Regions from separate parts of the Brevibacterium sp. ACRRH genome, predicted to be linked through region 2. Evidence: riboswitches for the same ligand, from Rfam matches in the RefSeq annotation. Region 2 holds a riboswitch; the other holds the start of a gene.
The links. A riboswitch is a leader RNA that binds a small molecule or an ion and turns the genes downstream of it on or off. The one in region 2 is predicted to bind thiamine pyrophosphate.

Region 1: it holds a riboswitch for thiamine pyrophosphate, as region 2 does, so the genes downstream of both, thiM (hydroxyethylthiazole kinase) here and MHX53_RS04530 (ECF transporter S component) in region 2, are expected to answer to the same signal.

What each region holds. Positions count from the first base shown of each region.
Region 1 covers NZ_JAKRMN010000001.1:369,284-384,059, reverse strand. Annotated here, with positions in the region: gene guaA (glutamine-hydrolyzing GMP synthase) at 1-856, opposite strand, end outside; gene MHX53_RS01755 (DUF3817 domain-containing protein) at 889-1,344, opposite strand; gene MHX53_RS01750 (SURF1 family protein) at 1,375-2,184, opposite strand; gene MHX53_RS01745 (GuaB3 family IMP dehydrogenase-related protein) at 2,210-3,328, opposite strand; gene MHX53_RS01740 (alcohol dehydrogenase catalytic domain-containing protein) at 3,349-4,494, opposite strand; gene MHX53_RS01735 (TenA family protein) at 4,576-5,331, opposite strand; gene thiD (bifunctional hydroxymethylpyrimidine kinase/phosphomethylpyrimidine kinase) at 5,396-6,250, opposite strand; gene thiE (thiamine phosphate synthase) at 6,309-7,010, opposite strand; gene thiM (hydroxyethylthiazole kinase) at 7,007-7,891, opposite strand; TPP riboswitch at 7,882-7,971, opposite strand; gene guaB (IMP dehydrogenase) at 8,010-9,536, opposite strand; gene MHX53_RS01710 (HsmA family protein) at 9,706-10,101, shown strand; gene MHX53_RS01705 (pseudouridine synthase) at 10,110-11,057, opposite strand; gene MHX53_RS01700 (lytic murein transglycosylase) at 11,137-12,036, opposite strand; gene MHX53_RS01695 (hypothetical protein) at 12,036-13,958, opposite strand; gene MHX53_RS01690 (anchored repeat-type ABC transporter permease subunit) at 13,955-14,776, opposite strand, start outside.
Region 2 covers NZ_JAKRMN010000003.1:185,224-199,999, reverse strand. Annotated here, with positions in the region: gene MHX53_RS04560 (A/G-specific adenine glycosylase) at 1-409, opposite strand, end outside; gene MHX53_RS04555 (hypothetical protein) at 448-1,230, shown strand; gene radA (DNA repair protein RadA) at 1,330-2,670, opposite strand; gene MHX53_RS04545 (putative quinol monooxygenase) at 2,706-3,023, shown strand; gene MHX53_RS04540 (energy-coupling factor transporter transmembrane component T) at 3,020-3,799, opposite strand; gene MHX53_RS04535 (ATP-binding cassette domain-containing protein) at 3,789-5,174, opposite strand; gene MHX53_RS04530 (ECF transporter S component) at 5,171-5,779, opposite strand; TPP riboswitch at 5,804-5,906, opposite strand; gene MHX53_RS04525 (DUF4916 domain-containing protein) at 5,976-6,515, opposite strand; gene MHX53_RS04520 (metallophosphoesterase family protein) at 6,698-7,993, shown strand; gene MHX53_RS04515 (MmgE/PrpD family protein) at 8,195-9,691, shown strand; gene prpB (methylisocitrate lyase) at 9,691-10,596, shown strand; gene MHX53_RS04505 (bifunctional 2-methylcitrate synthase/citrate synthase) at 10,593-11,711, shown strand; gene MHX53_RS04500 (enoyl-CoA hydratase/isomerase family protein) at 11,817-12,587, shown strand; gene MHX53_RS04495 (Ppx/GppA phosphatase family protein) at 12,642-13,613, shown strand; gene MHX53_RS04490 (sugar phosphate isomerase/epimerase family protein) at 13,616-14,524, shown strand; gene proC (pyrroline-5-carboxylate reductase) at 14,536-14,776, shown strand, end outside.

The DNA.
Region 1 (14,776 bases), on a different contig from region 2:
CTGCGGCATCGACGGTCACCAACCGCACGCCTGTCGAAGCCACGTAGTCCTGTTCGACCTGCTTGCGTTCGTCTTTTCGCAACAGCCCGTGGTCAACGAAAACACACGTGAGCTGATCGCCCACCGCTTTGTGGACGAGAGCAGCTGCAACCGCGGAGTCGACTCCACCGGACAACGCGCAGATCACCTGCTTGTCCCCCACCTGCTGGCGGATCAGTTCAACCTGTTCGTCAATGACATTTCCAGCAGTCCACGTAGGTTCAAGTCCAGCGATTGAGTGCAAGAAGTTTTCCAGGGTTGCCTGGCCATACTCGGAGTGGAGCACTTCCGGGTGCCACTGCACACCGGCGAGTTTACGCTCAACACATTCAAACGCCGCAACGGGAGCCCCCGGAGTGGACGCAACAACGGTGAAACCTTCAGGCGCTTGCGCCACAGAATCGGAGTGCGACATCCATACGGTCTGATTTTCTGGCTGACCCTTTAGCAGCTGGGACGGCTCAGACACGCTCAAGGGCGTTGAGCCGTACTCACGCGACCCCGTGTGGGCAACCTTGCCACCGAAGTTGTGAGCCATCGACTGGAACCCATAACAGATGCCGAACATGGGCACACCCAGTTCATACACCTCGGGATCCAAACTGGGAGCCCCTTCCGCGTACACGGAAGACGGCCCGCCAGACAGCACGACGGCAACTGGGTCACGGTCAGCGAACTCTTGAGCGGAAGCAGTGTGCGGAATAACTTCAGAGAACAAGCCAGCTTCACGAACGCGACGCGCAATCAGCTGAGCGTACTGTGCTCCGAAATCCACCACCAAGACAGGGCGTGAAGAAGTGGGAATGGAAGGTTGCATACCGTCATCCTATCGAGCAAATACCAGGAAAATTAATCTGCCGGCGCAATCACGACAGCTTCGTCCAAACGCTTTTCAACTTCGTGGTGAACCTTGCGCTCCCAAATAAACGACATGACCGGGACAACACCCGCAAGAGCCAGCACGAGCATCCGGCGAAGCGACCACTTCATGGAGGACGTCAGCCACCAGCTGGCCACCAGGTACACCACGTAGCACCATCCGTGCGAGATCGCGATCGCCGCACCCAGGTTGAAGTTACCGATGAGGAGCGCGGTTGAAGGGTCACCGCCCATCAGCGGGGTAATGATGTACTTGTAGATCATTTCAAGCGTCAGAATCATCAGCATGGTACCCGTAATCAGGGCCATGACACGGTAGAAACGTTCCGCATTACGGGCCGAGGTGTATCGCGAAACCGTAAACACCGTTTCCGGATCGTGCGAGTTTTCGTCAAACTCGGGTCGTTGATCTTGCGGATCCTGCACTGTGTGTCCTCTCAAATAGCTAGCGCGACGCTAGTTGCCCAGGTTTTTCTGCCCTGGCTTTTTTACCACAACGAAGTTTTGGTGCTGGTTGTGCGTTTGTTGACGGTATGCGTCACGCAAGAGTCGCCACCAGATATAAAACGCGAACCCGGCGAACACTAACCATTCCACCGCATAAAACGCTGACTGCACATCCAAACCACCGGATTCTTGCGCGTGAAATGTCACGTGTTCAAGTTCGGGCCCTGAGGCTTGAGCGCGTTGGTTCGGTTCAGGGAACAGGATCGCGCCGTAAGAATACACGTCAAAATAGTTCACCAGCTGCGCTGTTGAAACCGTACTCACGACCTTGTCCCCCACAGCTGGCTCAGGCGCTTCGGTGGGGCCCATACGTGCGACCAGCGTGTGTTTCCCGCTTGGGGCTTGCGAGCTGCGCGCGGTTGCTTCATCGGGGGTAAACCCGCGGATCACAGGGATCGCAACAGACTTGTTTCCGCTCAAGCCACCGCCCAGACGCGCCTTGTCGACTGCGAACATGGTGACGACCCAGTATCCGCGTTGGCCATCCTGGTGGCGCCCTTCGACCAGCACCGTGGCTTCCGGGACATATGAGCCGGACACTTCTACCAAGCGGTCAGCTTCGCGCGACGCCATGGGAACCTGTGCCGACACCACTTCGTTGAGTGGCGTCTTGTCATTGGCAAACGCGCTGGTATGCGCGTCGTTCTTGTGTTGTGCGCGGTCTACTTGCCACATGGACAGGAACACAAAAGTGGTCGCCAAAACAAGGACCAGAACAAACCCCCCGATCCATTTAGGGGTGAAAGCCAAGCGCAACATGTAGCGACAGTACCCTTACATGTTTTTAGACGTACGGAGCAACCGTCACGTCAACCCGCTGGAACTCCTTGAGATCCAGGTAACCGGTTGTGGCCATGGCCCGGCGGAGCGCTCCGGCCAGGTTAACTTCACCTACAGCGGAGTGGCCGGGGCCAAAGAGCAACTGTTCAAGTGGCGCAACCGTACCCATTTCGACGCGACGGCCACGTGGCAAGTGCGAGTGGTGAGCTTCGGCTCCCCAGTGGAAACCTTGACCGGGTGCCTCTTCTGCACGCGAAAGAGTAGAACCGAGCATCACGGCGTCGGCTCCCATGGCAAATGCCTTCACGATGTCACCGGATGTTCCCAAACCGCCGTCAGCGATCACGTGAACATAGCGTCCGCCCGATTCGTCCATGTAGTCTCGGCGGGCTGCATGAACGTCGGCAATCGCGGTAGCCATGGGCACGTGGATACCCAAAGTACGGCGCGTGGTCGATGCGGCACCGCCACCGAACCCGACAAGAACACCGGCGGCTCCAGTACGCATGAGGTGCAGGCTTGCCGTGTACGTGGCTGCACCTCCGACGATGACTGGAACGTCGAGTTCATAAATGAAGCGTTTGAGGTTGAGTGGTTCTGCTTCGCTTGAAACGTGCTCCGCGGAGACCGTGGTTCCGCGAATCACAAATAAGTCAACTCCGGCTTCGACAACGGTCTTCCAGAATTCTTGCGTGCGTTGCGGAGTCAGCGCACCAGCGACGGTGACTCCCGCTTCGCGGATTTCTTTCAAACGTGCCGTGATGAGTTCGGCCTTGATGGGTTCAGAATAGATTTCTTGCATGCGGACGGTCGCCTGGTTTTCCGGAAGCGACGCGATTTCGTCCAAGTACGGCTGTGGGTCTTCGTAACGTGTCCACAGCCCTTCAAGGTCCAGGACGCCCAGGCCACCGAACTTACCCAATGCAATCGCAGTTGCGGGCGACACAACCGAGTCCATGGGTGCGCCAATGAACGGGAGCTCAAAGTGGTAGGCGTCGATCTGCCATGCCAGCGAAACGTCTTGAGGGTCGCGAGTTCGCCGAGCGGGAATCACCGCTACGTCGTCAAGAGAATAGGAGCGACGCCCCCGCTTACCGCGACCAATTTCAACTTCGTTACTCACCCTTCAAGGGTATCTCACGGTCAGTCAAAGAGAATCACCTGTCGAACAGCTTGACCATCTGCAAGCGTATCCATGGCCGCGTTGATGTCGTCCAGGCGCACGATTCCAGACACCAGTTCTTCAACCGGAAGCTTCCCGTCCCGCCACATCTGTTCGTACTTTGGAATGTCGCGTGAAGGAACAGCGGACCCTAAGTATGAGCCCACAACGGTGCGGGCTTCAGCGGTCAAGGTCAGCGGGTGAATCTGCGAAAGTGCATCAGGAGCAGGCAGACCCACCGTCACTGTTGTTCCGCCCACAGCCGTGGCTGAATACGCGGTTTCAAACGCCTTGGGGTGCCCAGCTGCCTCGATCACAACGGGGGCTTTGACGCCAGCTTCTGCGACCTCGGCCGGGGTGTACACCTGGGACGCACCCAACTTGCGCGCCCTCTCCAACTTCTCCGGGTTGGCATCCACGCCAATCACCTCGCCAGTCCCCACGCTCAACGCGGTAAGCAACGCGGCCATACCCACGCCGCCAAGGCCCACCACCATGATGTCGTCGCCAGGGCTGGGCTTACCCGCGTTCAGCACGGCACCTCCCCCGGTGAGAACGGCACAACCCAAAGGTGCAGCGATCTGGGGTGGGACGTCCGAACCCACCTTGACGATCGAAGCGACGTTGACCACGGCATGGGTGGCGAACACGCTCACACCCAGGTGGTGGTTGATGGGTTCGCCTGCGTGACCGGCTCGCGGGTGGGTGGTTTCGCCGGATTCGCTGAGCCTGCGCACGTCTCCGTCAAAAGGCAGAACGCCGGCGTTGTTCGACGCGGTCCCCGGGGTACACGGGAGCTTTCCGTCGGTCGCACAGTTGGCGCACTGCCCGCACCGAGGCAAGAACACCGTCACCACGTGGTCGCCGGGGGCAAATTCGGTGACGTCCGCGCCCACCTGCTCGACGACCCCGGCGCCTTCGTGCCCCAGCAACATAGGAAGGGGCCGAGGTCGGTTACCGTCCACCACAGACAGGTCAGAGTGGCACAGCCCGGCTGCGGTCATGCGGATGAGTACCTCGTGCGGGCCGGGTTCGTCCAGTTCCACTGTCGTGACGTCGAGTGGACGGGACTGCGCGTAAGGGCGTTGGGCTCGCATCTCGCGTAGGACCGCACCGGTGATTTTCATGAACCCTCCTTGACCTGGCCAACCTGCGTTGAACTCATGGTATGCGCAACTCAACGCAAAGTGAGGGGTTCTAGCGGACTTTTACTTCACCAGTTCAAAACGTTCTACAACGCGAGCAGAAGCCCAGAAGTGCAGTTCGTACATGCACGCCTGGCGGAATGTCTTTTCCATTTTTTCGCGTTCTGCTGGGCGTGCGTTTTCCAGCTCGCGTTCCAGAATTTCGACGGCCTGGCGGGTTCCGGCGTCGAACTCTTCTGAGTCGTATTCTTCGATCCACTGCTTGTACGGGTGCGCGTCCATCCCGTCGCCTACCAGGCGGGTGAGCACCTTACCTACGTGGGCGTACACCCAGAAGCATGGGAGAACGCCGGCCACACCCACTTCGTACGGTTCGGTGGTAGCGGTTGCCATGAGGAATGACACGTACCCCAAGGTCGTGGGCGAAGCGACTGGTTTTCCGTTCTCGTCGTTGAGTTCGGCAATGTGCTGTGAAAATTCGGTCGATTCGAGCAGCGCTTCGTGCATTTCGTTTTCTACCGCAACGGCCGTTCCCGCCGAGGTCGCCCAGAACCGCATGTCTTCGTTGTTAGCGGCCCGGTGCCCCAGCAGGAGCATGGTACGTGCGTACCCGTCCAGGTAGATTTCGTCCTGGATGAGGTAGTTGGTGAATGCGCGCGCGTCCAGGTCGCCGGCTGCAAGTTCCTGCAGGTACGTGAGGTTTTCGGTTGCGGTGATGATGTCGTCGCAGGAGTCCCACAGGGCTTGCGTGCGGGGGCCAGCAACGTAAAGGTTACGTAGTTCACGACCAATTTCGGCGGCCGAGGTCGTCGTAGTCATGAGTGTTCCTTTCAGTGGGTTGGGTTTGAGTGAGATGGGTTTCAGGGAGGCTGTCAGTCAGACTTCACGGAGATGGGATCGTCACCATGTGGTCGACGGGGCCGTGGGCCCCGTTGGGGTCGAGTGACAGTGTCCAGTCTTTGCCGGATTCCAAAGCGCGAGCGAGGTAGTCAAGGGCGGTGCCAACGACCTCGGGAACATCCAGGGTTCCTTCTAGAACCTGCCGGGCAGCGAGCGCGGTAATCGCGGCTGAGAGCGTGCACCCGGTTCCGTGCGTGTTGGGGGTGGTGATGCGCTGGTGGCGGTATTCGGTGAGGTTGACGTTGGTGCCGTCGTTGAGCGCCAACACGTCGAGTACCTCGTCGCCGTCGCCGTGCCCACCTTTGACCAGAACACCTCGGGCGCCGCGTTCGATCAATTCGCGCGCCTGGTAGCGCATGGTGTCGAGGTCGCGGGCTGGCTCAACGTCGTCACCCAAGAGCAGCGCGGCTTCGGGAAGGTTGGGCGTGATGACGTGGGCGGCGGGCACCATGAGCGTGCGCACGGCATCCACGGCGTCTTCTTCAAGCAGTCGGTGCCCGGAGGTGGCCACCATGACAGGGTCGACGACCAGGAACCCTAAACCACCTCGGCCGGCACGTTCCGCAACCAATTCCACGAGTTGGCGCGTGCCCAGCATCCCGGTTTTGGTGGCGTCAACGGGCATGTCCGTCAGCACCGAGTCGAACTGGTCAGACACAAAGTCGTTGTCGATCCCGTACACGCGGGAGACTCCGTGTGTGTTCTGTGCGACCAGCGCGGTAATCACCGAGGTTCCGTATGCGCGCAGGGCCGTGAAGGTTTTTAGGTCGGCGTGAACGCCTGCTCCACCGGAGGGGTCTGTTCCCGCGATACTCAACGCGACAGGGGGTCGTGACATGTCGATCTCCTTTACGTGTGGGGTGGATGGTTTGGGTTCCCCACAGGGGGTCAGAGGGTCAGTTCTGGAATGCGTGGTGAATTTTGCGTGCCTCGACTTGCGGGTCGGGGGCAAGGCAGATTGCTGATACCACGCATACCCCCGCGACCGAGGTGTCTGTCAGTTGCGCTGCCCGCTCAGCTGTAATTCCGCCAATGGCAAAGGCCGGGATCGCCGAGGTGGCAATGAGGTTTTTGAGTGTGTCGACTCCAAGCCCGGCTGGGGCACCTTCTTTAGTTGCGGTGTCCCACACGGGGCCCACGCCCAGGAGGTCTACTCCCCCGTTGCCGAAGTCGCCGTGGGCGCGGGCGGCTTCGATGTCTTCCGGGGTGTTGGCGGACAGGCCTACCAGCGGGGTGTTTCCGATGAGTTCACGAACCTGGGTCACGCTCGTGTCATCTTGCCCCACGTGGACATGGACGTCGTGGCCGTCGTGAATGAGGCTGGCAGCGACATTGACACGGTCGTTAACGAACACGGGCACTGGGCGGGTGATGTTGTTAGTGTGGCGGGCGTTTTCGACTGCCTCGAGCACGCTCAAAGTGATGTGCGCGAAGGTTGCGTCGGTGGCGTGCTTGTCGCGCACTTGGACGATTCCCGCGCCTCCGGCTACTGCCAGTTCAACCGTTTGTGCCACCGTGCGTCCCGCTTGTTCGCACATTTTGGTGTCGGTGATGAAGTACAGGGACCCGTCGATGTCGCTCAAACGCGGATTGGTCACAGTTCCTCCGTGGTCACGTTGATTGCGTGCAGATCAGTTTCGGTAACTGCGTGAAGTTGGTCCAGGAAATGAACTTTGAAGCTACCTGGCCCGTCTGCCAGTTCGTGTGCGCGCAGACCGGCTGCCGCAAAGTGTGCGTGCGCGGTCACGGTGGCTTGGTGGTAGCGGGTGAGTTTTTCTTCCGTGGTAGTTGATTCGCCGAGGAGGTGGTGGGCTGTTCCTGCGTACCCTGCTACGAGCGCTCCCAGGGAGCATCCGGTTCCTACGACGAGTGGCATGTAGGTGGACCCGCCTGAAACGTGGCTGACATAGGTGGTTTCGCCGATCGTGGTGACGATTGCGTCAGTGGGGCCAGAAATAGCGACAACGGAACCGTATTCGTTGCTGAGTTTACTCGCGGCAGGCAAAGCCGACTCAACATCGTCCACTGCTTCGATACCTCGGGCGCCCTGACCCATTCCGGCTAGCCCCGCCACCTCTGAGGCGTTGCCGCGCACCACGGTGGGGCGTTCACTCAGAGCCCGGAAAACCCGGGCAGTTCGGAACGGAGCCACTCCCAGACCAACCGGGTCTAGCACCCAGGTTGTTCCGTCCTCGGTGCGTTGCTGCACGGCAGCGTCAATCGACAGGTACGTGTGCGAGCTGGGGGTCCCAAAGTTCACCGATACACCGTTGGCGACTTTGGCGAATGCGGCTGCGTCAGCTTCGTGGTCGATCATGGCAGGTGACGCGCCCGCTGCAAGCAGAATGTTCGCGGCAACTTCTTGCACCACAGTGTTGGTAATGCATTGCACCAGGGGCGTGAGTTCACGCATGTGGGTGAGAAACGCGGGAGTGAATTCCGGGGTGTTTCCGGTACGACTTTCAGATACAAGCGTCACGCTGACTTCCCTTCGCAGGCATTAACCAAACAGGTTCACGGGTATGATCTCAGCCTGTACAGGCACCCCGAGTCTGCACCACACTGTACATGCAGTGTGTGAGTTTCGCGAACCGCTCTTAGCGTGACTGGTAGTTGGGCGCTTCCACCGTCATCTGAATGTCGTGTGGGTGGCTTTCTTTAAGTCCAGCCGCGGTCAAGCGCACAAAGCGTCCTTGCTCTTTGAGCTCAGGAATCGTGCGCGCGCCCACGTAGAACATGGTTTGGCGCAGCCCACCCGTGAGCTGGTAAGCGACGTTCTTGAGTTCACCGCGGTAAGCGACCCGACCTTCGACGCCTTCTGGGATGAGATCAGTGTCGGTGGCGACATCGGCCTGGAAGTAGCGGTCCTTGGAGTACGAACGCCCCTTACGTGGCGCCATGGCACCCAACGAGCCCATGCCACGGTACGTTTTGTACTGCTTTCCGTTCACCAGGAGCAGTTCACCTGGGGATTCCTTACATCCGGCTAGGAGGCTACCGAGCATCACGGAGTCGGCACCGGCGACCAGTGCCTTGCCAATGTCACCCGAATACTGCAATCCACCGTCACCGATCACCGGAACGCCGGCTTCGCGTGCGGCCTGGTAGGCCAAGTGAATCGCGGTGACCTGTGGAACTCCTACACCTGCCACGATGCGGGTGGTGCAGATCGACCCTGGTCCAACTCCCACCTTGATAGCGTCGGCTCCTGCGTCGATGAGTGCTTGCGCGCCTTCGCGGGTGGCGACGTTTCCACCAATAACTTGGACGTGCGAAAAAGCCGGGTCCTCCTTGAGGGTCTTGATCATGTCCGTGACACCGCGTGCGTGACCGTTAGCCGTGTCCACCACGATGACGTCAGCGCCAGCTTCGGCCAGCAGGCCGGCACGCTCCAGCGCGTCTCCGTAGAACCCTACTGCGGCACCTACAAGGAGCCGGCCTTCGGAGTCCTTGGACGCCAGGGGGTACTCTTCGCTCTTGACGAAGTCTTTAACGGTGATGAGCCCGCGGATCACATTGTTCTCGTCGACGAGTGGCAGCTTCTCGACCTTGTGTTCAGCCAGGATTTCAAAGGCTTCTTCTGAGCTCACGCCTACTGGAGCTGTGATCAAAGGTGCCTTCGTCATGATTTCGCCAACCGTTTTTGTGGCGAACTCTGCACGAGGAACAAAGCGCAGGTCACGGTTGGTGATGATTCCCACGAGCACGTTGTTTTCGTCCACAACAGGCAGACCCGAGATGCGGTACTGGCCACACATTTCGTCGAGCTCTTGCAGGGTCTTGTCGGCGGTGATGGTCACGGGGTCGGTGATCATGCCCGACTCCGAGCGCTTTACATAGTCGACCTGGGCTGCCTGGTCTTCTTTGCTCAAGTTACGGTGGATGATTCCAATTCCACCGATGCGTGCCATGGCAATAGCCATCCGGCTTTCGGTCACCGTGTCCATTGCGGCAGAAATCAGAGGGATGTTGATGTCGAGTTCGCGAGTCAACCGGGTGCGGGTTGAAGCTTCAGACGGGATGACGTCGGTGTCTCCGGGGAGCAACAGGACGTCGTCGTAGGTCAAACCGGTGAGTGAAAACGGATTCTCTGCTTCGCGGAAATGCTGTTCAACTTCGCTCATTGGGTCCCTCCCCTTTTGTCCTACCAATACCCGCAATCCTAACGCTTTCGACTGGCAGTCATGACCGTGAGGGTGTGAGTTTATAAACAGGTGGCTCAACCATTTGGTTGATGGGACAACCAACCCGCTGGGCGATGGATTCGAGAGGGGCTAAGAGCACACTTAAGTTATGTTGATTTTTGCTATTGCTTTCATCACTGCAGCCCTGGTTTTCTACACCATGGGTGTGTGGGCAGAACATAAGAAAAAAGTTCTCACGTGGCCCCATGTGATCCTGTTTGGGCTGGGATTGGTGTGCGACGCAACTGGAACCGAGTTCATGCGCCGAATCGCGCAGTCCGACTCTTTCTCTTTTGGTGGCGAGGCCGCCCAGATCTTGGGGCTCATCATGGCGGTCACCGGAGCGTTGGCGCTTCTGCTCATGGCCATCCACTTTGTGTGGGCGCTTTACGTCATGATCAAAGGTTCGGACCGTGCGCGTGCAGTCTTCCACAAGTTCTCGCTTGTGGTGTGGGGTATTTGGCTGGTCCCCTACTTCACCGGAATGGTTGGCGGAATGCTGTGATAGAGCGATCACACCTTCAACTGGATCCCGGAAGTAAACCGGCGTTCCTCACCACTGAGCGGATCTCGGAACTCAAGCCCAACGGCACACAAACGCAGGGGGTGCGAAAAATCGTACGGGTCCTGGTCTAGGTCGTGCGGGTAAACGGGGTCACCCAGGATCGGCACGCCAGCGCCTAACAAGTGAACCCGCAACTGATGGGTTTTGCCCGTGTGCGGAGTGAGCACAAACCGCCCAACGGGATCACCCTCATACGTACCAACCACGTGTGAAAACTCGATACGAGAACGCGCGTTGATGGGCCCGTCGACTTTTTTAACACCACGTGTTCCCTTGTCTTTTTCGATTCGCGACTCGCACTCGAGCGGAAACGCTGCCGGGTCGAAGTCGCCGGGAAGAACCGCTAAGGCCTCATAGGTTTTATCCACTTTTCGGTCTTGAAAAAGCCGCTGATACGCCCCGCGCGTGCCCGGATTGCGCGACAAAATCAAGAGCCCAGCCGTCACACGGTCAAGCCGGTGAATGGCCACCAGGTCCGGTTCGTCACGTTCTACCCGCAACCGCGTGACCACGCATTCGCGCACAAATCGCCCGTTGGGAGTCGAGGCCAAGAAGTGGGGTTTGTCCACTACCAGCAGGTGCTCGTCCTCATGCACCACGGTCACGTCGAACGGCACGCGCGCCTCCGGTGGCACGACCCTATGGAAGAAGTAGAAGCCACCCGGGGTCACAGGTGTTTCCAGGGTGACCGGCCGGCCGTTTTCGTCTACGAGCCCGCCTCCGGCAGGATCGGCGATGTAGTCGAGCTCCTCACGCGAATCCGGGAAGTCGGCTAACAGCCAGTCACGGACAGTCGCGGGAACTGGTTCGTGTTGGCGGGAGTGCGTCTGATTGCCGCCAGGTGCGCGCAACCGGGTTGCGCTGATCCCTTCCCGAGGTCGTAGCGGGCTTCTCATGCCCCTTACCCTACCGACACCTCGGGCCCCATCAGCTCAACGGCCTGACGAAACGGCGCAAAACGAGCGAGACTACGCATTATATTGCGCCGTTTTGCTCGCTTTGCGCCGGCTGACCCACGACTTGGGCAATGCGTTGCGCTTCATTCGCTACGTCGCGCACGTATTGATCGGACGGGTTGTAGGCCTTGATCGCGTCCGTGTATCCGTTCAGGTCGCTCAGGTTGCGGTTGTTCGCGCACAGAAAAGCTGCCGCGGACGCTGTCGCGTCGTCAATGTTGTGCGGGTCTTTTGTGCCGTCGCCGTTGCCGTCCACCGCCACCTGGTTCCATGTTGTGGGGATGAACTGCATGGGGCCCACAGCTCGGTCGTGTGTGCGGTCGCCGTCGAGTCGCCCGCCGTCAGTGTCGCGGATATGCGCCGTGCCTTCACCACGCAGTTGAACACCAAAGAGGTGGGGCGTAACCTCGCCGGAGTCGTTCACGCTGGCACCCTTGTAGCGCCCGTGATCGGTCTCGATTTTGCCGATTCCAGCCAATGTATTCCACGACAACCCGCACTGCGGACTGCGCTGAGCAGCCCACACCGTTGCCGCGACATACGCCTGCAGAACGCGCTTGGGGATCCCCGATTTTTCACTCGTCTCGCGCAACCACGGGTTATCGACGGCAACCCCACCTGCCACCGGGTCAACGGCCGGCATGGAAGGCGCAACCGGCGCTGGAATCTCCACAACTTCCTCGGCCTGGCTGTCCGCCCCGTCCGCGCGGAGGTTTACAAACACCAGCCCTGCAAGTACGACCATCGCAATCGACATCGCCATGAGCGGGATTGCCCACCACCGTGATACCCCCGCCGAGGTCGTTGCCGCCTTCGTACTGGCCTTGGCTTTCGTACTGGCCTTGGGTTTCGTAGTGACCTTGGGGATTTCGACGGTGTCCTGCAGGCTGCTGGCGTACCGTTCGTCTTCACGGTGCATTATGAGTCCTCCCTGACCCACACGCGGGCTGCCAGGATCGCCAGCGCAACACTGCACGCGAGCGCTGCCCCAAAGACTCCCCACCACCAGTTCGATGGACCTTCGACCGAGGGCGTTTCTGGGGTCGCTTGGGGAGGTTTCGCGGGCGGGTTGCCACGCACCGTGTCCCCAGTGATCGAGGCCGCTTGGCAGTGACCAATGAGCGCACCCAGGGGCGAGCCGGCCACCTGAGCAGGCAGTTTCTTACCCACGTTGAACCGAAGGAGAACAGTGGCCCGGCGTTCGTGCCCGTGAACCTCACGAGTCAGCGTTTCAAACTCCACGTCATACGCACCTGGTTGGTTAAACATGAAGGTGGGGGTGCTGAACTGCCCAGGTGTGACCGTCGACTGTGACCCCTGACGAAGGTTTTTGGTGTTCTTCCCCAGCGCATCTTTTTGCTGAATGAGGACGCTCCCCGGTCCGCTCACGCGGGTGAGCGTCACCTCCATGGACTTCACGAGCGCCGGGTCCAGGTCGTTTGCGCTCCACCCCACTGCGGGCGCGTTTTGGCCACCGGTTGCCCATACCTGAGATCCGGGGGTGGCGAATTCTTTGTCCTGCGTTGTTGAAGGTGTGAACGCGGTGCGCGCTGAATCTGGCACGGTGACGTTGACGGTTGAGGGTGCGCGTTCTGCCCCGTTCACTTTGACCTGGGTGGGGTTGATGAGCACCTGACCTTGAGTCACGTCAACCATTTGTCCTTCACCTGCCGGTGCGCACACGTTGGCAGCAACTGGCTGGAAGGGCAGTGCGGCGGGAGTCGGCACGGTCAGTCCGGGGAGTCCCGGCGCGGCGCCGTATTGGCCCGGCATGTTGCCCGAGGTGTCACCCTCCTCCCCAGGTTCCGTTGCGTCTGCGTTGTCCGCGTCTTTGTCGTCGGTCGACGTGTCGTGTGAGTCGGAGGGGCTTTCGGCTGGGTTCCGAGGGACCGGGGTTGTGGGCGCGCACTGTGAGTCCGCCACCCGACCTTCTGCCTCCCGGTTGTCCGTATCCCCGTCACCAGCATCCTGGCCGTCCGCTGCCTGGTCGTCAGCCACCTCGGCCCCTTTTGCGGTGACCGTCAGCATCCCGTTGCGCGCCGGTTTCTTGGCGTCGTCCCTGTACATGGAGTAGGCGACGCAGTGGGTTCCCGGCTCCGAAAACGTCAAGTGCAAGGGTTCAATTGTTGGGGCCGAAATGTCGTAGGCGAACGCGTCCCCACGGGCCGCGATGTTCCCGCCTTTAGTGCGGTTGGGGTTGATGACGCCCATGGTTCCGTGTCCGTCGTGTCGGAATGCCATGCGCACGCGCCCGTCCAGTCCGCGTGCGTCGAAATCGGCGTTGGCAAGGTACCCCGCCGAGGTGTTTTCCGCCTTGACCGTGTGTTGTTTGGCTCCAAGCTCAGGGGGTTTGATGCGGTGTTTGTCGTCGAGGTCGGTTGGGCAGTCTGCTGGGTCGGTGTCGATCGTGGTGGTGTCGTCTGTGGACTCAACCCGGATGGTTTGGGTGTGCTGCCGTGGCTCCGTTTTGCCAAGAGAGTGTGCGTGGATGCTCAAACAGTAGGTGCCAGGGGTGGCTTTCACCTGCACACTCACCGGTTTCGACGGCTTCGTCTGTACCGCAAACGGCAAGTGTTCCCCGTCGAAGGTCACTTCGTCAGAAATGGTGCGAGGGTCAGTGTCACCCGCGGGTTCAGCACCGTCAGAGCTATCAGCGACTTTCGCGCCGGCAGACACGCTCAGTGTCACTGGCCCTGTGGCCTTCCACTCTTTCGGATTCAGCGTGAGCTCGTTGTCACGTGCCTCAAACACTGCGTTGGCGTACGCCGGTTGAGGTGTCACGTGCGGCACAAACACCAGCGACACCACAGCACAGATTGCTACCCAAAATCGACGTGTCACAGACGCGCCACCATCCCGTGTCGTGGGGCAAACAGCCATGCGAGCAGGAAGAAGCTGGTGAGCACCAGGACGATCGTTCCGCCCACGGGGAAGTCAGCAGTCCAAGAAATATAGAGCCCAATGAACGCCGACACTGCTCCCAGCGCGGGTGCTAGGAACATCATGGTGGAGAGTTTGTCGGTGAGGAGCCTCGCGGTTGCCGCCGGGGTGATGAGCAACGACAGCACCAGGATGTTTCCAATGGTCCTGATCGAGACAACGATTGCCAAGGTCACCGCAATGTAGAGGACGATGTCCAACCAGAAGACGCGGAGCCCCAACGCTCGCGCGTACTCACGGTCGATGCTCACCGTGACAAGGTCGCGCAAGAAAACCATGAGAACCGCGATCACGACGCAAGCAGTGATAGCGACAACGTACACGTCTGATGTGGGGATACCTGTGATCGACCCGAACAAAAAATCCGTGAGCGACCCTGCGTAGCCGGGAGACTGCGAAATGATGACGATTCCCAACGCGAACGCCGCCACGAAGAACACACCAATGACCGAGTCTTCTTTGAGCCTGCGGAACTGCGAAAAGATCGCCACCAAAAGTGCCGTCACAACACCGGCGATCGCGCCACCCACAACCAGGTTTCCGCCTACCACAAACGCGACGGCAAGCCCCGGAAATACCGAGTGAGCCACCGCGTCACCAATGAAACTCATGCCGCGCAACACCACGAAGCAGCCCACGACACCGCACAGAATGCTCGCCATCGTGGCGACCATGAGTGCCTTAGGCAGAAAAACCAGAAGCGGGTTGGTGAGGTCTGC
Region 2 (14,776 bases):
TCACGTCGAGCACGATCGTCCGCTGACCAAACGCAAACGACGCAACCGCAGCAGCCGTGTATGGGCCCACACCTGGTAGGGCCAACAAACCCTCTTCAGTGCGCGGAACTTCGCCGTCCCCAATCGCCCGGGCACACTCCTGCAAACGCAACGCCCGCCTGGGGTAACCTAACGAACCCCACGCAACTAACACCTCGGCGGTGGGGGCGTCAGCCAACGCGCGGGGCGTGGGCCAGCGTTCCATCCATTCCCGCCACACCGGTTCCACCCGGCTCATGGGGGTCTGGTGAGACATGATCTCAGAGATAAGCACCGCCCAGGCCGAGGTGTCCGCGGCTCTCCAGGGGAGGGGTCGCTGTGCGCTGGCGAACCAGTGGGTGAGTGCGCGAGCGACTTTATGGTGTGTCAAGGTTTAACATCTCCGGCTGGCGGTTTAGGCTTCAAGTGATGTCTCAGAATAACAACTCTCGCCCTGGTCGACTGCCCGCGTCTGTGTACCGCAGGCGGCGCATTACTGTGCTCGGGTTGGCGGTTGTTGTTCTGGCCCTGTTTACCGTGGGTATTGTGCTGTTGGCGCAGGGGCTCACAAAGAACACGGCCGGGCCGGGGGAGCCTCAGGCACAGACCCAGTCCGGTGAAGAGCAGGGCCAAGGTGGGCAGCAAGGTGAGTCGGATGGCTCGGGTGAGTCAGGGGAGTCTGGCGAATCCGGAGGGTCTGGTGAGCAGCCTGCTGGACCGGGGCCCGATGAGTCTTCAGGCAAGTGCCCCACGGAAGCTGTCGAGATCTCTGCCAAGACCGACAAGCCCAGCTATAAACCCAATTCGGTGATCAAGCTGGAGCTGGGCGTGACGAATAAGCACAATGCGTCGTGCGCAATCGACGTGGGGCCCCAGAAGCAGACGTTCACCGTGAAAAAGGACAAGGACACCGTGTGGAGTTCCGCGTTCTGTGTGAGCGGTCAGCAAAAGGACCAGACCCAGGTGTTTGTGTCCGGTGCCAACAAGAAATCGGTTCTGCCGTGGGACATGATCCCCACGGACGACAAATGCAACCGCACAAAAGACACGCTGGACCCCGGCGAATACACGCTGGTGACCAAACTGGGCGATATCGAGAGCCAGCCGGCTAAGTTCGTGGTCGAAAAGCCGGAAGAGAAGAAGCCCGAGGGTGAGGACAAGCCTGCAGGTGAGAAAAAACCTGAGGGCGAGAAAAAGACTCAGGGCAACTGAGCCCCGCCACGAAACGTGGCGCGAAACGGCGCAAAGCGAGCGAAACTACGCAATATAATGCGCCGTATTGCTCGTTTAGCGCTGTCTGGTCCGGCTCACCTACCGCTTCAGCGTCAACTCAATCGCTTGAGCCAGGTTGCTCACTTCCTTCACCCGAATACCTTTAGGTAAAGTCGCATCGGCCAGCGATCCACTAGCAACCACGGCAGTATCAATCCCCATTCGCGCGGCTTCTGCCAGCCGTTGCCCTACGTTGGGCACGCGCCTGATTTCGCCGGACAGGCTCAACTCGCCAATCGCCACCAAACGTGAATACTGAGGTTTGTCCGCCGCGGCCGACGCCAACGCCAAAGCCACTGCCAGGTCAGCTGCCGGTTCCTGAATCTTCGCCCCACCAACAGTCGACACAAACACGTCAGACCGCGCCAGGTTCATGCTCTTCGAAGCAACCGCAATGAGCATGGCTACCCGGTTGAAATCCATGCCGCTCACGGTCCTCCGTGGATTCCCACCGGCAGCCTCCATAGTGAGGGCCTGGACCTCGATGACCAAAGGCCGTTTACCGTCCAGCGTCACCGTCAAACACGTGCCCGGCGCGTTAGTTTGCGACCGGGACAGGAACAACCCAGAAGGGTCGGATTCGCTGGTGATCCCTTCGTCCGTCATCGCGAAGCACCCCACTTCATCAGTTGGGCCAAAGCGGTTCTTGATCGCCCGCAACATGCGTAGGCGCGTGTGCTTATCGCCTTCGAACGAACACACCACATCGACCAAGTGCTCCAACAGCCGAGGCCCCGCGACCGTCCCGTCTTTGGTGATGTGCCCCACCAGGACGGTGGGCAAGTTGCGCGCTTTCGCGGCCCGGATCACCGCGGACGCAACTTCACGCACCTGCGTGACTCCACCGGGTACGCCTTCCACACGGTCGGATGCCAGGGTCTGCACGGAATCCACGATGAGCAGTTCCGGGTCTTCCACCTCGATGAGCCCCAAGACCGCCGCCAAATCAGTTTCGTTTGCCAAAAGCAGATTGTCTGACAGCGCCCCTGTGCGTTCAGCGCGCAGACGTACCTGACCCTGCGATTCCTCGCCAGTGACGTACAGAACGCGCCGGCCCGCATTCGCCGCTTTCGCGGACACGTCCAGTAACAACGTGGACTTACCCACCCCAGGTTCGCCGGCCAGCAGGATCACAGCACCTGGCACCAGCCCGCCTCCCAGCACGCGGTCAAGTTCGCTGACCCCTGTTGAGGTTGCCGAGGCGGTGGTTGCGTCCACCTGTGTGACCGGGGTGGCACGTTTGCCAGAAAAAGTGGCTTGGGTTTTGACGGACACACCTGGGCCGGCGTTTTCTTCAAGGGTTCCCCACGACTGGCACTTGGGGCACTTGCCCATCCACTTGGGGGTTGAAGATCCGCATTCGCTACACGTGTACGCCATAGATCTATGATCCCACGACACCTACACTGGGGACTATGTACTTCATTGTTGTGAAATATGACGTCAAACCAGAATCCGTCGACCAGTGGCCTGAAATCGTTCGCGAGTTCACTGAGGCCACTCGCGCTGAAGAAGGAAACCTGTTCTTCGAATGGTCCAAGAGCCTGGGAAACGACAACCAGTACGTACTGGTTGAAGGGTTCACCGACGAAGGCGCTGAACCTCACGTCACCAGTGACCACTTTGCCAAAGGCCTCGAAGCTATGCGCCCACACCTGGTTTCGACCCCGCAGATCATTTCCCGGCAGGTCGATGGCAACGGCTTCGAAGATATGGGCGAACTGAAGATCTAACTCAAAATAAAATTCCAATGCCCGGTGACCACGGCCGCGGTGATGCATGTAGCCGCCAGCACAGCGGCACACCCCATCGCAACCCAGTCACCGACACCCAGGCTTACACGCCGGGTCCACGTGCGACCCTTGGTGCCAAACGCACGCCCCTCCATCGCCATGGCTAACCGCACTGCTCGCCGAATCGCCTCGGTGAGCAGTGCGAACGCGATAGGGAAGAAATCGCGAAGGCCTCCAAAGAAACCTCCGTGGGAAACACCTCGGGCACGGCGGGCAAACCGGATCGTCTCCAACTGTTCTGACAACAGCCCCGCCAACCGCGCGGCCCCCAAGGCCCCCAAAACGAAACGTTCAGGCATCTTCAACAGCTGAACCAGAGAATCAGCCAGCTCAGTCGAATCGATCGAAAACGCTAAAACAACACACGGCAGAGACATCGCAAGTGAGCGCAAAAACAGCGCAAACCCCACCTCGACTGACCTGCTCGTCACCTCATACGGCCCAAAGTTAAACAGGACCGGGCCAGCCCCTTCCGCCAACAGAACAGTCGCCCACCCTGTTGCAAACGCCGCCAGCGGAATGAACCACAAGTGGGTAAACAACCGCTTCACCGGAAACCCAGTCAGCGGGAAAAACACAATCACAAAAACCATCATGAGTGACGCGCTGACCACGTCAATCGATAGGACAACCCCCACCGTAATCAGCAACATAATGGCGATCTTGGTGAGCGGGTTAGTGCGCGTGAGCGGAGTTGAACGAACCTCAAATCCCATACTCGTCAGCCCCTACTGCGTGAATAAAATCCGGGTCGTGCGTGACCGTCAGCAGCGCCGCCCCGTTATCAACCGCTTCGTTGAGTAAGCTGGCCAGCTCGCGCCAGCTGTGCGCATCTTGCCCAAACGTGGGCTCGTCCACAATGAGGACGGGCGCGGCCAGCATGCACGCGACACTCAACCGCCGCTTCTCGCCACCGCTGAGTGTCGACGGGTGCGCTAATGCCACATGGTCAAGCCGCAACCGCTCCAACACCGAGTCCGGGTCCACCCCGCCCAACACCAACTCGTCACGCACCGTGCGAGTGACGAACTGATGCTCAGGAGTCTGAAACACCTTCCCAATCCTGCGCGCCAACGCCCGCGCTTTCCACTTATGCGGGCTGGCGCTGCGCACGGGGAACTCCGGGGCCCACGCTTGCAGTTCCGGGCTGGCGGTGACCTGCCCAGACCGAGGTCGTAAAAGCCCCGCCGCTGTCAGTGCCGCCGTGGATTTTCCGGCACCGTTGGCACCCGTCATCGCCAACGCTTGACCTTGTGCCAGGGAGAACGCCACGTGGTTAACGTCTTCGTGACGACCCACGGTGGCGTCGACTTCTAGCAACTGCGGGCCAGTGGCTTCGCGAAGTTCGCGACGCTTAGGCCGCAGGTGACTGAGCCACAAACCGGCGTCTTCTAACTCTTGCCGATGCGTCTCCATGATCTGATGCGGTGGACCATCGGCAATCACCCCGGTGGGGGAGAGGACCACCATGCGGTCTACATGGTCTGCCCACAGATCCAAACGGTGCTCAACAACCAGCAGCGTCGCACCGGTCTCATCCGCAGACCGGATCACAGCATCCCGCAACCCAGGAGCCGACTGAGGGTCAATGTTTGCCGTGGGCTCATCCAACAAAATGATCGACGGACGCATCGCCAGAACACCAGCGAGAGCCACCCGCTGTTTCTGCCCACCAGACAACTTCGCCGTGGGCCAATCCTGCGGAAACGGCAACCCCACGGTGTCTAGAGCCCACTGCACGCGGTCAGCGATCTCCTCGACTGGAACACGCAGGTTCTCAGCGCCAAACGCAATGTCAGGGCCAATCCGGGACAACACCGCCTGCGAATCGGGATCCTGCAGAACCAAGCCAGTACGACCTCGGGTAGGGTCCGGAGCCGAGCCGTCAATGAGCAACTGCCCAAACTGAGTTCCCGACTCGCTGGGCAGAACACCGGCCACAGCGTGCAAGAACGTAGACTTGCCGGCCCCGGACGCACCCGCAATCAGGACCCGCTCGCCAGCCTCAATCTCCACCGAAATCCCGGTGAGGGCGGCACGTTTACGGCCGGCGTGCTTCCACCCAAAATCGGTTGCGCTGAGGTGACTCACACCTCGCGCCCGGTGTTGCCAGACGCAAACGCGTTAAGCGCTCCAGCTGATGCGAGCATGCGCGTGAGCAACCACGGGATCACCCCAGCCAAAACTGCTGATGACAGCACGGCAAGACCGGTGTAAGCAACCCGGAAGCCTAGCGACCATTCCGCAAGGTAGATGATCGATTCGTGAACACCCATGAACAGTCCCGCGAGCATGGCAGCCAGAATGCTCACGGGGAGCGTGAACTTGCGGTACCTGAACGCGGCAAAAACGAGCTCTGCGCCGAGCCCCTGTAGGAACCCGGAGAACACCGCAACCACACCAAAGTGGGAGCCTAAAACAGCCTCGAAAATCGCGGCCAGCAGCTCACAGAACAGCGCGGCACCAGGCTTGCGGATGATCATTGCGGCCAGCGGGCCCGCGAGCACCCACACGCCACCAAACAGCGCCACAGCAGGCGGGAAAGTCGTGGCAAACAGCAACTCAAAGCCACTCCACAGAGCTGCCCACAAGGCAAACAAAAGCCCAACCGCAACCGCGATTACGGCGCACACAACAATGTCGACAACCCGCCACGAGTAGGTGTGAGTCTTTTCAGTCGCTGTCGTCGATGACATGTATCCTCCCAGGATTTAGGAGGGGTAAAGAGAATCTCGACTCCCTTCGGCGGTCCTAACCGCATCAGGTTCGAGGGTCTGCATAAGCACTCTCAGCGCCCCTTATGGCGCTCCCCTGTCGCGGATCACACATTACACATAAACGGAGTATGAATAAACTTCTGGGAAGAAACTGCCCGAGGTGTTCCCCGGCTTTCTAAGGCAGGATCCCCAGGTGCGCAAGGGCTGCCTTGACGATGTGGTGCTGGCCGTGGCACATGTCGGCGATGATGTCGTCGCGCAGAAGTTCTTGAGGGGTGAACCAGTCGAAGCTCAACGCGTCTTGGCGGGGAGTGCATTCGCCTCGCACCTGCAGGATGTAGCACAGGGCCACTGCGTGCTGGCGAGGGTCATAGTAGTTGCTCACGCCTTGAGTGGGGAAGTATTCGGCCACATGGAACGGGGTAAGCGAGGTGGGAAAAACCGGTAGCGCAAGAGGGCCCAGGTCCTGTTCGCAGTGCCGGGCGAGTGCGCTGCGCAGAGTTTCGTGGAAGCGGACACGACCACCGACGATTTCGCGGCCCAGGGTCTGGTCTGGAAGGGTGCGCAGGAGCAGACCAATCCGTTCAACCTCGCCACTGTCACTCACTTGAACGGGTACTCCGTGTACATATGTGAGCGGGAGCTTGCGCCTGAGGCGGTTGAGCTCTTCAGGTTCGAGCCAGTTTTCGTCATAGTCCAAAGCGGTGCGCGTCATACCGGCAATTTTTGCACAAATTTCGCTCACAGCGTACAAGCGTTTCACCGCGAAAACATCACGTGACTGCGCACAGGTCACCTGCGGTGCACCGAAAGGTCGAACGCAGTTAACCCAAAACGGTCACTATATGGGCCGTTGTCAGTTGTTGTAGCTAGACGCCTGCCCAGAGGAGCTTTCGAATGAAGATCAAGTCGCTTGCCACCACGCTCGGACTCGTTGCATTGCTGTCATCCGGGGGTCTGAGTCCCGCCCTGGGGACGGGCGCCGAGGCGACGAAAAAGGCCGACATCTACAACCTCGGCATGCAGGTGGGTGACCGCAACACCGACCGCGCCTTCACGTGGTACACCAAGAAGATCGGCGAACAGAGCGTCAAGATCGCTCCCGTCAAGGAAATGGTGGGTGGCAAACTTCCGGAAGGCGCTCGCACGGTCAAAGAAGAAAAATCGGGAGTGTCAATTGACCGCGCTCGCCTCTACCACCAGGCGCACGTCATGGGGCTGAAAGCGAACACCCGGTACGCATACCAGGTTGGGTCCGACAAAAACGGATGGTCGGACGTCTACACGTTCTCGACCCCAAAGTCTTTCGCCACTGACAACGGTGAATTCCTAGCGGTAGGCGACCCACAGATCGGCTCCGGCAACGGAAAGCCCAACGATGCAGAAGGCTGGAACCGGACAGTCACCTCGGCCGCTAAGGCACACCCGAACGCACGCTTCCTCTTGAGCCTCGGCGACCAGATCGACACCGGCACGGGCAAACAGTACGACGCGTTCTTCGCGCCAGACGTCATGCGCACACTCCCGCACATGACAATCAAGGGCAACCACGAAATGCTCAACCCCGTCAGCCACATCCAACACTTCCGCCAGCCAAACCAGAAAGGCACTGGCGACTATTGGTACAAGGACGCTGGGGTGCTGTTTATCGTCCTGGACAGCAACAACCCCAACTGGAAGAAACACGGCCAGTTCATCAAGGACGTCAAAGCCGACCAGGGGCGTGACGCAAACTGGACGGTCGTCGCCTTCCACCACGCGCCATACTCGTCCGGCCCGCACCGCGACGACGCTGACGTGAAACTGTTGCGCGAAAAGCTTCCAAAATATATCGCCGAGGCCGATGTCGACCTCGTGATGAATGGCCACGACCACGTGTACACCCGTAGCTACCTGACAAACGGAGACGGTGCCAAAGTCGCAGGCGCGAAGGGTGGTAGCAAGCAGGTCAAGAAGAAGGGCGAGGCGATCTACATGACCGCAACCTCATCGAGCGGTTCTAAGTTCTACAGCAACAAGGATGACGCCGACTGGGCTGCTGTGGCCAAAGGCAACAATGTGCCCGGCTACGTGGGTGTGAAGGCACAACGTTGCTCGTTGCGCGTGACTGCGTACGAGGTTTCAACGACAGGCAAGCGGGGAACGCTCGACACCTTTACCCTGACTGACCGGTCAAACCGCGGCTGCAAGTAGGCCGACAAATTCGACGACAAATCCGACCTGCATTTGGGAAACGCCGACCGCGTCGTTTATCTTGATGTCGAGATACTTGTGAAGTGCCTCACTGATGTTCGGGTCACAACCAGGGGCCCGGTGCTATGACGCTTCTCATAGGTAATAGAGTGGTAGACACCACATACGAATGCGGACCAACCCGCGCGAAGGAGACCTCGCATGATCAATCACGAAGTTCGTACGTACAAGTCCTCAGAGAACCTGCCACGTGAAGAGCAGCTGGCCTACAAAATCGCCCAGGTTGCTGCTGACCCGGTAGAAGTTGACGCCGATGTCACTGACATGGTGATCAACCGCGTTATCGACAACGCCGCTGTTGCCGCCGCATCCGTGTTCCGTTCGGCCCCTAAGCACGCACGCGAACAGTCCTTGGCCCACAAGCTGGAGCCAGGCTCCACCGTATTCGGTGTTTCCAACGACACCCACATCTCACCTGAATGGGCGGCATGGGCAAACGGTGTCGCCGTTCGTGAACTCGACTTCCACGACACCTTCCTGGCAAAGGAATACTCCCACCCAGGTGACAACATCCCAGCGATTCTGGCTGTTGCACAGCACAAGGGAATCGGCGGAAAGGACCTGGTCAACGGTATTGCTACCGGATACGAAATCCAGGTCGACCTGGTAAAGGGCATCTGCCTGCACGAGCACAAGATCGACCACGTCGCTCACTTGGGCCCATCCGCAGCTGCCGGAATCGGTGCGCTTCTCCACCTCCCAACCGACGTCATCTACCAGGCCGTAGGCCAGGCTCTGCACGTCACCACGGCAACCCGCCAGTCACGTAAGGGTGAAATTTCGTCCTGGAAGGCCCACGCTCCAGCATTCGCAGGCAAGATGGCCGTTGAAGCTGTCGACCGCGCTATGCGTGGCGAAGGCGCTCCAAGCCCCATCTACGAAGGTGAAGACGGCGTTATCGCATGGATCCTTTCCGGTCCTGAAGCCCGCTACACCGTTCCACTGCCAGGCGAAGGCGAATCGAAGCGCGCGATCCTGGACACCTACACCAAGGAACACTCCGCGGAATACCAGGCTCAGGCGCTCATCGACTTGGCTCGCAAGATGGGTCGCGAAATCGATGACCTGTCGCAGATCGAAAAGATCACCATCCACACCTCACACCACACGCACAACGTGATTGGTACCGGTGCGAACGACCCACAGAAGATGGATCCAAAGGCGTCGCGTGAAACGCTCGACCACTCGATCATGTACATCTTTGCGGTCGCTATGGAAGACCAGGGCTGGCACCACGAAAAGTCCTACGCACCTGAGCGTGCAGGACGCCCAGAAACCGTTGAACTGTGGCACAAGATCGAAACCCGCGAAGACCCAGAGTGGACCCGTCGCTACCACTCCACCGACCCCAACGAACTGGCATTCGGTGGTCGCGTGGAAATCGTGTTCAAGGACGGCTCCACCAAGGTCGACGAAATCGCTGTTGCCGACGCTCACCCCAACGGTGCTCGTCCATTCGTACGCGAAAACTACGTACAGAAGTTCCGCACGCTTGCAGAAGGCATCGTTTCGGAAGCAGAACAGAACCGTTTCATCGAACTCGCCGAAAACCTGCCAAACTTGAGCGCCGACGAAGTTCGCCAGCTCAACTTCGTAGTTGACGGTGCAGACGAAATCACATCGAAGGGTATTTTCTAATGCTAGGTGCACAGACTCCCGCTCACGTTCGTCGTGAGAAGTTCCGGGAGCTGCTGGCCGGCGACAAGCTGGTCCAGTTCCCCGGCGCAATCAACCCCATCAACGCGCAGCTCATTGAGCAGGCTGGCTTCGAGGGCGTCTACATTTCCGGTGGCGCGTTCTCGGCAGCCCAGGGGCTGCCTGACATTGGTCTGACTACCCTGACCGAGGTCGTCGACCACGGCCGTAACATCTCGCGGGTGACGAACCTGCCCACCTTCATCGACGCTGACACCGGATGGGGCGAAGCGATGAACGTCGCTCGTACTGTTCAGGAATTTGAAGACGCCGGTGTTGCAGGGATGCACCTGGAGGACCAGGTCAACCCCAAGCGCTGTGGCCACTTGGACGGGAAGGAAGTCGTTTCCACCGCCGAGATGGTCAAGCGTATCTCGGCTGCGGTCAAGGGTCGTCGCGACTCGAACTTCGTCATCTGTGCGCGCACCGACTCGCGTGCCAAGGAAGGTCTGGACGCGGCAATTGACCGTGCGAAGGCGTACGCCGACGCAGGTGCCGACCTCATCTTCCCGGAAGCGATGAGCGACCTCGGCGAGTTTGAAGCCATGGCAAACGCCCTGGACGTTCCGATCCTTGCGAACATGACCGAATTCGGGAAGAGCGAACTGTTCACTACCGAACAGCTCGCAAACGCTGGTGTGAAGCTGGTGATCTACCCGGTGACCACGCTGCGTATCGCTATGGGAGCCATCAAACGTGGCCTCGAAGTGATCCGCCGCGAAGGAACACAGGAGTCGTTGGTCGAGGGAATGCAGACACGCGCCGACCTCTACGACACGATCGACTACGCTTCCTACAACGAATTTGACGCTGCCGTATTCAACTTTTCACAGGAGAACCACTCATGACCGAAGACATTAAGAAGGGGCTCGCCGGCGTTGTCGTCGACAGCACCGCTGTATCGAAAGTCGTTCAGGAAACCAACTCGCTGACCTACCGTGGTTACCCGGTTCAGGAACTCGCAGCGAACTGCTCGTTTGAAGAAGTCGCCTACCTGATCTGGAACGGCGAACTTCCTAACGCCCAGCAGCTCGAAGAGTTCGTTGCCCGCGAACGCGGTCAGCGTGCAATCGACCAGGAACTCGTCGACATCATCCTGGCTCTGCCCAAGGACACCCACCCCATGCACGTTGTGCAGACAGCCGTGTCATACCTGGGTGCCGTTGACGAACAGGCCGAAGACAACTCGCCAGAAGCCAACCAGGCAAAGGCAGAGCGCCTGTACGCTCAGCTGCCCACCATCGTGGCAATCGACCACCGCCGTCGCCACGGCCTGGACCCGGTCGCACCTACCAGCGACCTGAGCTACGCGGCTAACTTCTTCAAGATGGTGTTTGACGAAGTCCCAGCCGACGAAGTCGTGCGCTGCTTCGACATTTCGATGATCCTGTACGCAGAGCACTCCTTCAACGCATCCACCTTCACCGCTCGCGTGATCGCTTCCACCACCTCGGACCTGCACTCTGCAGTTGCCGGCGCGGTGGGCGCCCTCAAGGGACCCCTGCACGGTGGTGCCAACGAAGCGGTTATGGCCATGCTCGAAGAAGTTGGAACCGCCGACAAGGCATCCGCATGGATCGACAACGCGCTTGCCAACAAAGAAAAGATCATGGGATTCGGACACCGTGTCTACAAGAACGGTGACTCGCGCGTTCCCACCATGCGCGCAGCGTTCGAAGACATGGTTAAGGTCAAGGGCGCAAACGACCTTCTGGACCTGTACAACACATTCGAAGAGGACTTCGTGGGCCGCAAGGGTATTTACCCCAACCTCGACTACCCATCGGGTCCTGCGTACCACCTCATGGGCTTCGACACTCCACAGTTCACGCCTATCTTCGTGATGAGCCGTATCACCGGTTGGACCGCACACATCATGGAGCAGCACGCCAACAACGCGCTGATCCGCCCGCTGAGTGCATACCACGGTGAAGCTCAGCGCGAGGTTCCAGCAGAGCGCTAAAACCCTAAACGCAACGAGGCGGAGATCTACCTAGGTCTCCGCCTCGTCGCGTAAGAGCTACTTCCACATCCCTGGCCACAGTCGGCCCCTGTCCGAGGAGACACCATGACGCACGATGTTCCGCTCGTCCCTGGTTTTGAGTACAGCGTCGAAAACGGAATCGCTGTTCTGACGATTTCGCGTGTTGAAAAGCGCAATGCCCTGTCGCGGGAAATGTGGAAGGCTCTGCCCGGAATTGCGAAAGCAATCGACACCGACCCAGATGTCGACGTGCTCATCATCACGGGCGCGGGCGGGCACTTTTCGGCAGGGTCGGACATCAAAGACCTCAACGTGCCGCTGGAAGAGTTCTGGCAGACCAACTCCCAAGCAGAAGAAGCCATTGCCAGCATGGACATTCCCACGATCGCTGCGATCGAAGGCAACTGCGTGGGGGGCGGAACTGAGATCGCGGCTGCGTGCGATGTGCGCATTGCAAAGCCGGGCTCAATTTATGGTGTGACGGCGGCGCGCCTGGGCCTTGTGTATCCGCCGGGGCCCACCAAGCGCCTCGCGGAAATCATTGGGACGTCGTGGGCCCGCTACATTCTTTTGTCAGCTGAGATCGTCGATTTCGATCAGATGAACCAGCTGGGATTCTTCCACCAGGTTGCGGAAGATCCGTTGGCTGCCGCGCGGAAACGCGCCGAGGTGATTGCCAGTAGGTCTGCCCTGTCGCAGACGGGTGCCAAGCGGATTCTGCGCGGTGACACGTTCGATGCACAAGGTTGGGTGAGGGATGCGTACGCAGAAGAAATTGTGCGCGGCCAAGAGGCGTTCTTTGAACGTCGCTCGCCTGAGTTCGCGATCAACCGAACCGACTGGCCCACGGACTAGATCACATCGGGGCCCGAACAAGACCACTACACGACTCGGGGTAAACTTTCGCATATGCGTTTAGCCGTCCTAGACATCGGATCCAACAGCATCCACCTCCTCGTTGTTGACGCAGGGGTAGGTGCACCGCCACTTCCCGCTACTTCCCACAAAGAAGTACTGCGCCTTGCAGAACACTTAAAAGAAGATGGGTCGATCACCACGTATGCGCGTGAACGTCTCATGCAGTTCTGTAAAGAAGCAATCGAGATCGCAGAAGAACAAGGTGCCGAACAGATCCTGGCGTTTGCCACCTCGGCCCTGCGGGACGCACCCAACGGCGAAGCCACCATCGAAAAGATCTACAAGGAAACCGGGCTCACACTCAACGTCATGAGCGGTGAGGACGAAGCCCGCGTGACATTCCTGGCGGCCCGTCGCTGGTTCGGATGGTCAGCTGGAAAACTGCTTTTGTTGGACATTGGTGGCGGATCATTAGAGATGGCAGCCGGCCAAGACGAATATCCAGATGCGGCGGTGTCCGTCCCCTTGGGTGCTGGGCGCATGTACTCCGAATTCCTCAACGGGGGAGAGGTCACAACCCCCGACCAGATTGCGGCCCTTCGCCGTCACGCCCGCCAACTCGTTGGTCGGCACGCCGGACTCATCAACCGGGTAGGCAAACCAGACAACGTCGTGGGATCGTCCAAGACCTTTAGGTCCCTGGCCCGTCTGGGCGGAGCAGCCCCCAGCGGAAGCGGAATTTACGTACCGCGCCAGCTTCACCGCAAGGATCTCCCAGGCATCATTGAACAGCTGGCCAGCCGCAACGCTGCCCAACGCGCCGAACTCCCAGGGGTTTCCGAATCGCGTTCCGGCCAAGTGCTCGCGGGTGCAGTGCTCGCAGAAACCGCATTCACGGTTTTCAACATCGATACGATGCTCATTTCGCCGTGGGCTCTGCGTGAAGGAATCATCATGCGTAAGCTCGACCTGCTCGACTCCTCAGAGACGCTGTCGCGCCCCGCAGTGGCACTCCCACGATAAACATGCCTGATCGCAAGGCGTTTACACGCAAGAACTCGGCTAAGAAGAGTTCTGTGCGCCACCGCGAACACTTCGCACAGAACCCCGTGTACGAACACGGGGTCACACACGTATCAACCGAGCGGATCAGGGTCGCCTTATCCACGTCCTCGGTCTACCCCATGGATGTGCCCACGTGCTTCAACATGGCACACGAACTGGGGTACGACGGGGTAGAAATCATGATCACCCACAACCGCACAACCCAGAACCCGCAATCAATCCACAGCGAAATGCGGCGCACGGGCCTGCCGGTTGTGTCATTTCACGCACCCACATTGCTGTTTCTACCCGGCGTGCTGGATAAAGACCACTGGACGAAACTGCGCAAGACCTGCGACCTTGCGCTGGAATGTGGGGCAGAATCCGTTGTTCTTCACCCGCCATTTAGGTGGCAAGGCGACTACGCAAAAGGATTCGTAGACGGCGTGCGTGAATTGGTGAAAGAAACCGGGCTGAAAATCGCTGTGGAGAACATGTACCCGTGGCGCGCGGGTCTGCGCGAAGTCCTGGTGTACTACCCGGACTGGAACCCGCTTGACGAAGACTACGACCACATGACCTTCGACTTTTCCCACGCATCAACCGCAGGCATGAACGCGCTTGAAACCGTCGCTGACATTCAGGACAAGCTCGCGATCGTCCACCTCACCGACGGATCCGGCTCTCTGCGTGACGAACACCTGGTGCCTGGGCGAGGCAAAATGCCGGTAGCAGAGACTCTGCAGTACTTAGCCAAACACAACTGGTCCGGCGACGTTGTTGTCGAAGTGAACACACGGCTTGTCGCCAAAAGATCAACGCGCACCGCTATGCTCAAGGAGTCCCTCGAATTCGCCCGAAAACACTTAGGGCTCAACGAAGCAACGTAAGGAGCTAAAGCGTGCGTATTGCCTTTGTCGGAACCGGATCCATGGGATCAGCTCTTCTGGAAGGCGTACAAGCCTCCACTGATGCGCAGATCGTCGCAACGTGCGCATCTGCCGCCTCAGCAACCCGCCTTCACGAACGGCTCGGGATCGACACGCTGGCAGTTGAAACGACCTCGGACGCTAACCTCCAAGCCATTCGCGGCGCCCAATTCGTATTCGTGGGCGTGAAACCGTGGATGCTAGCGCAGACGC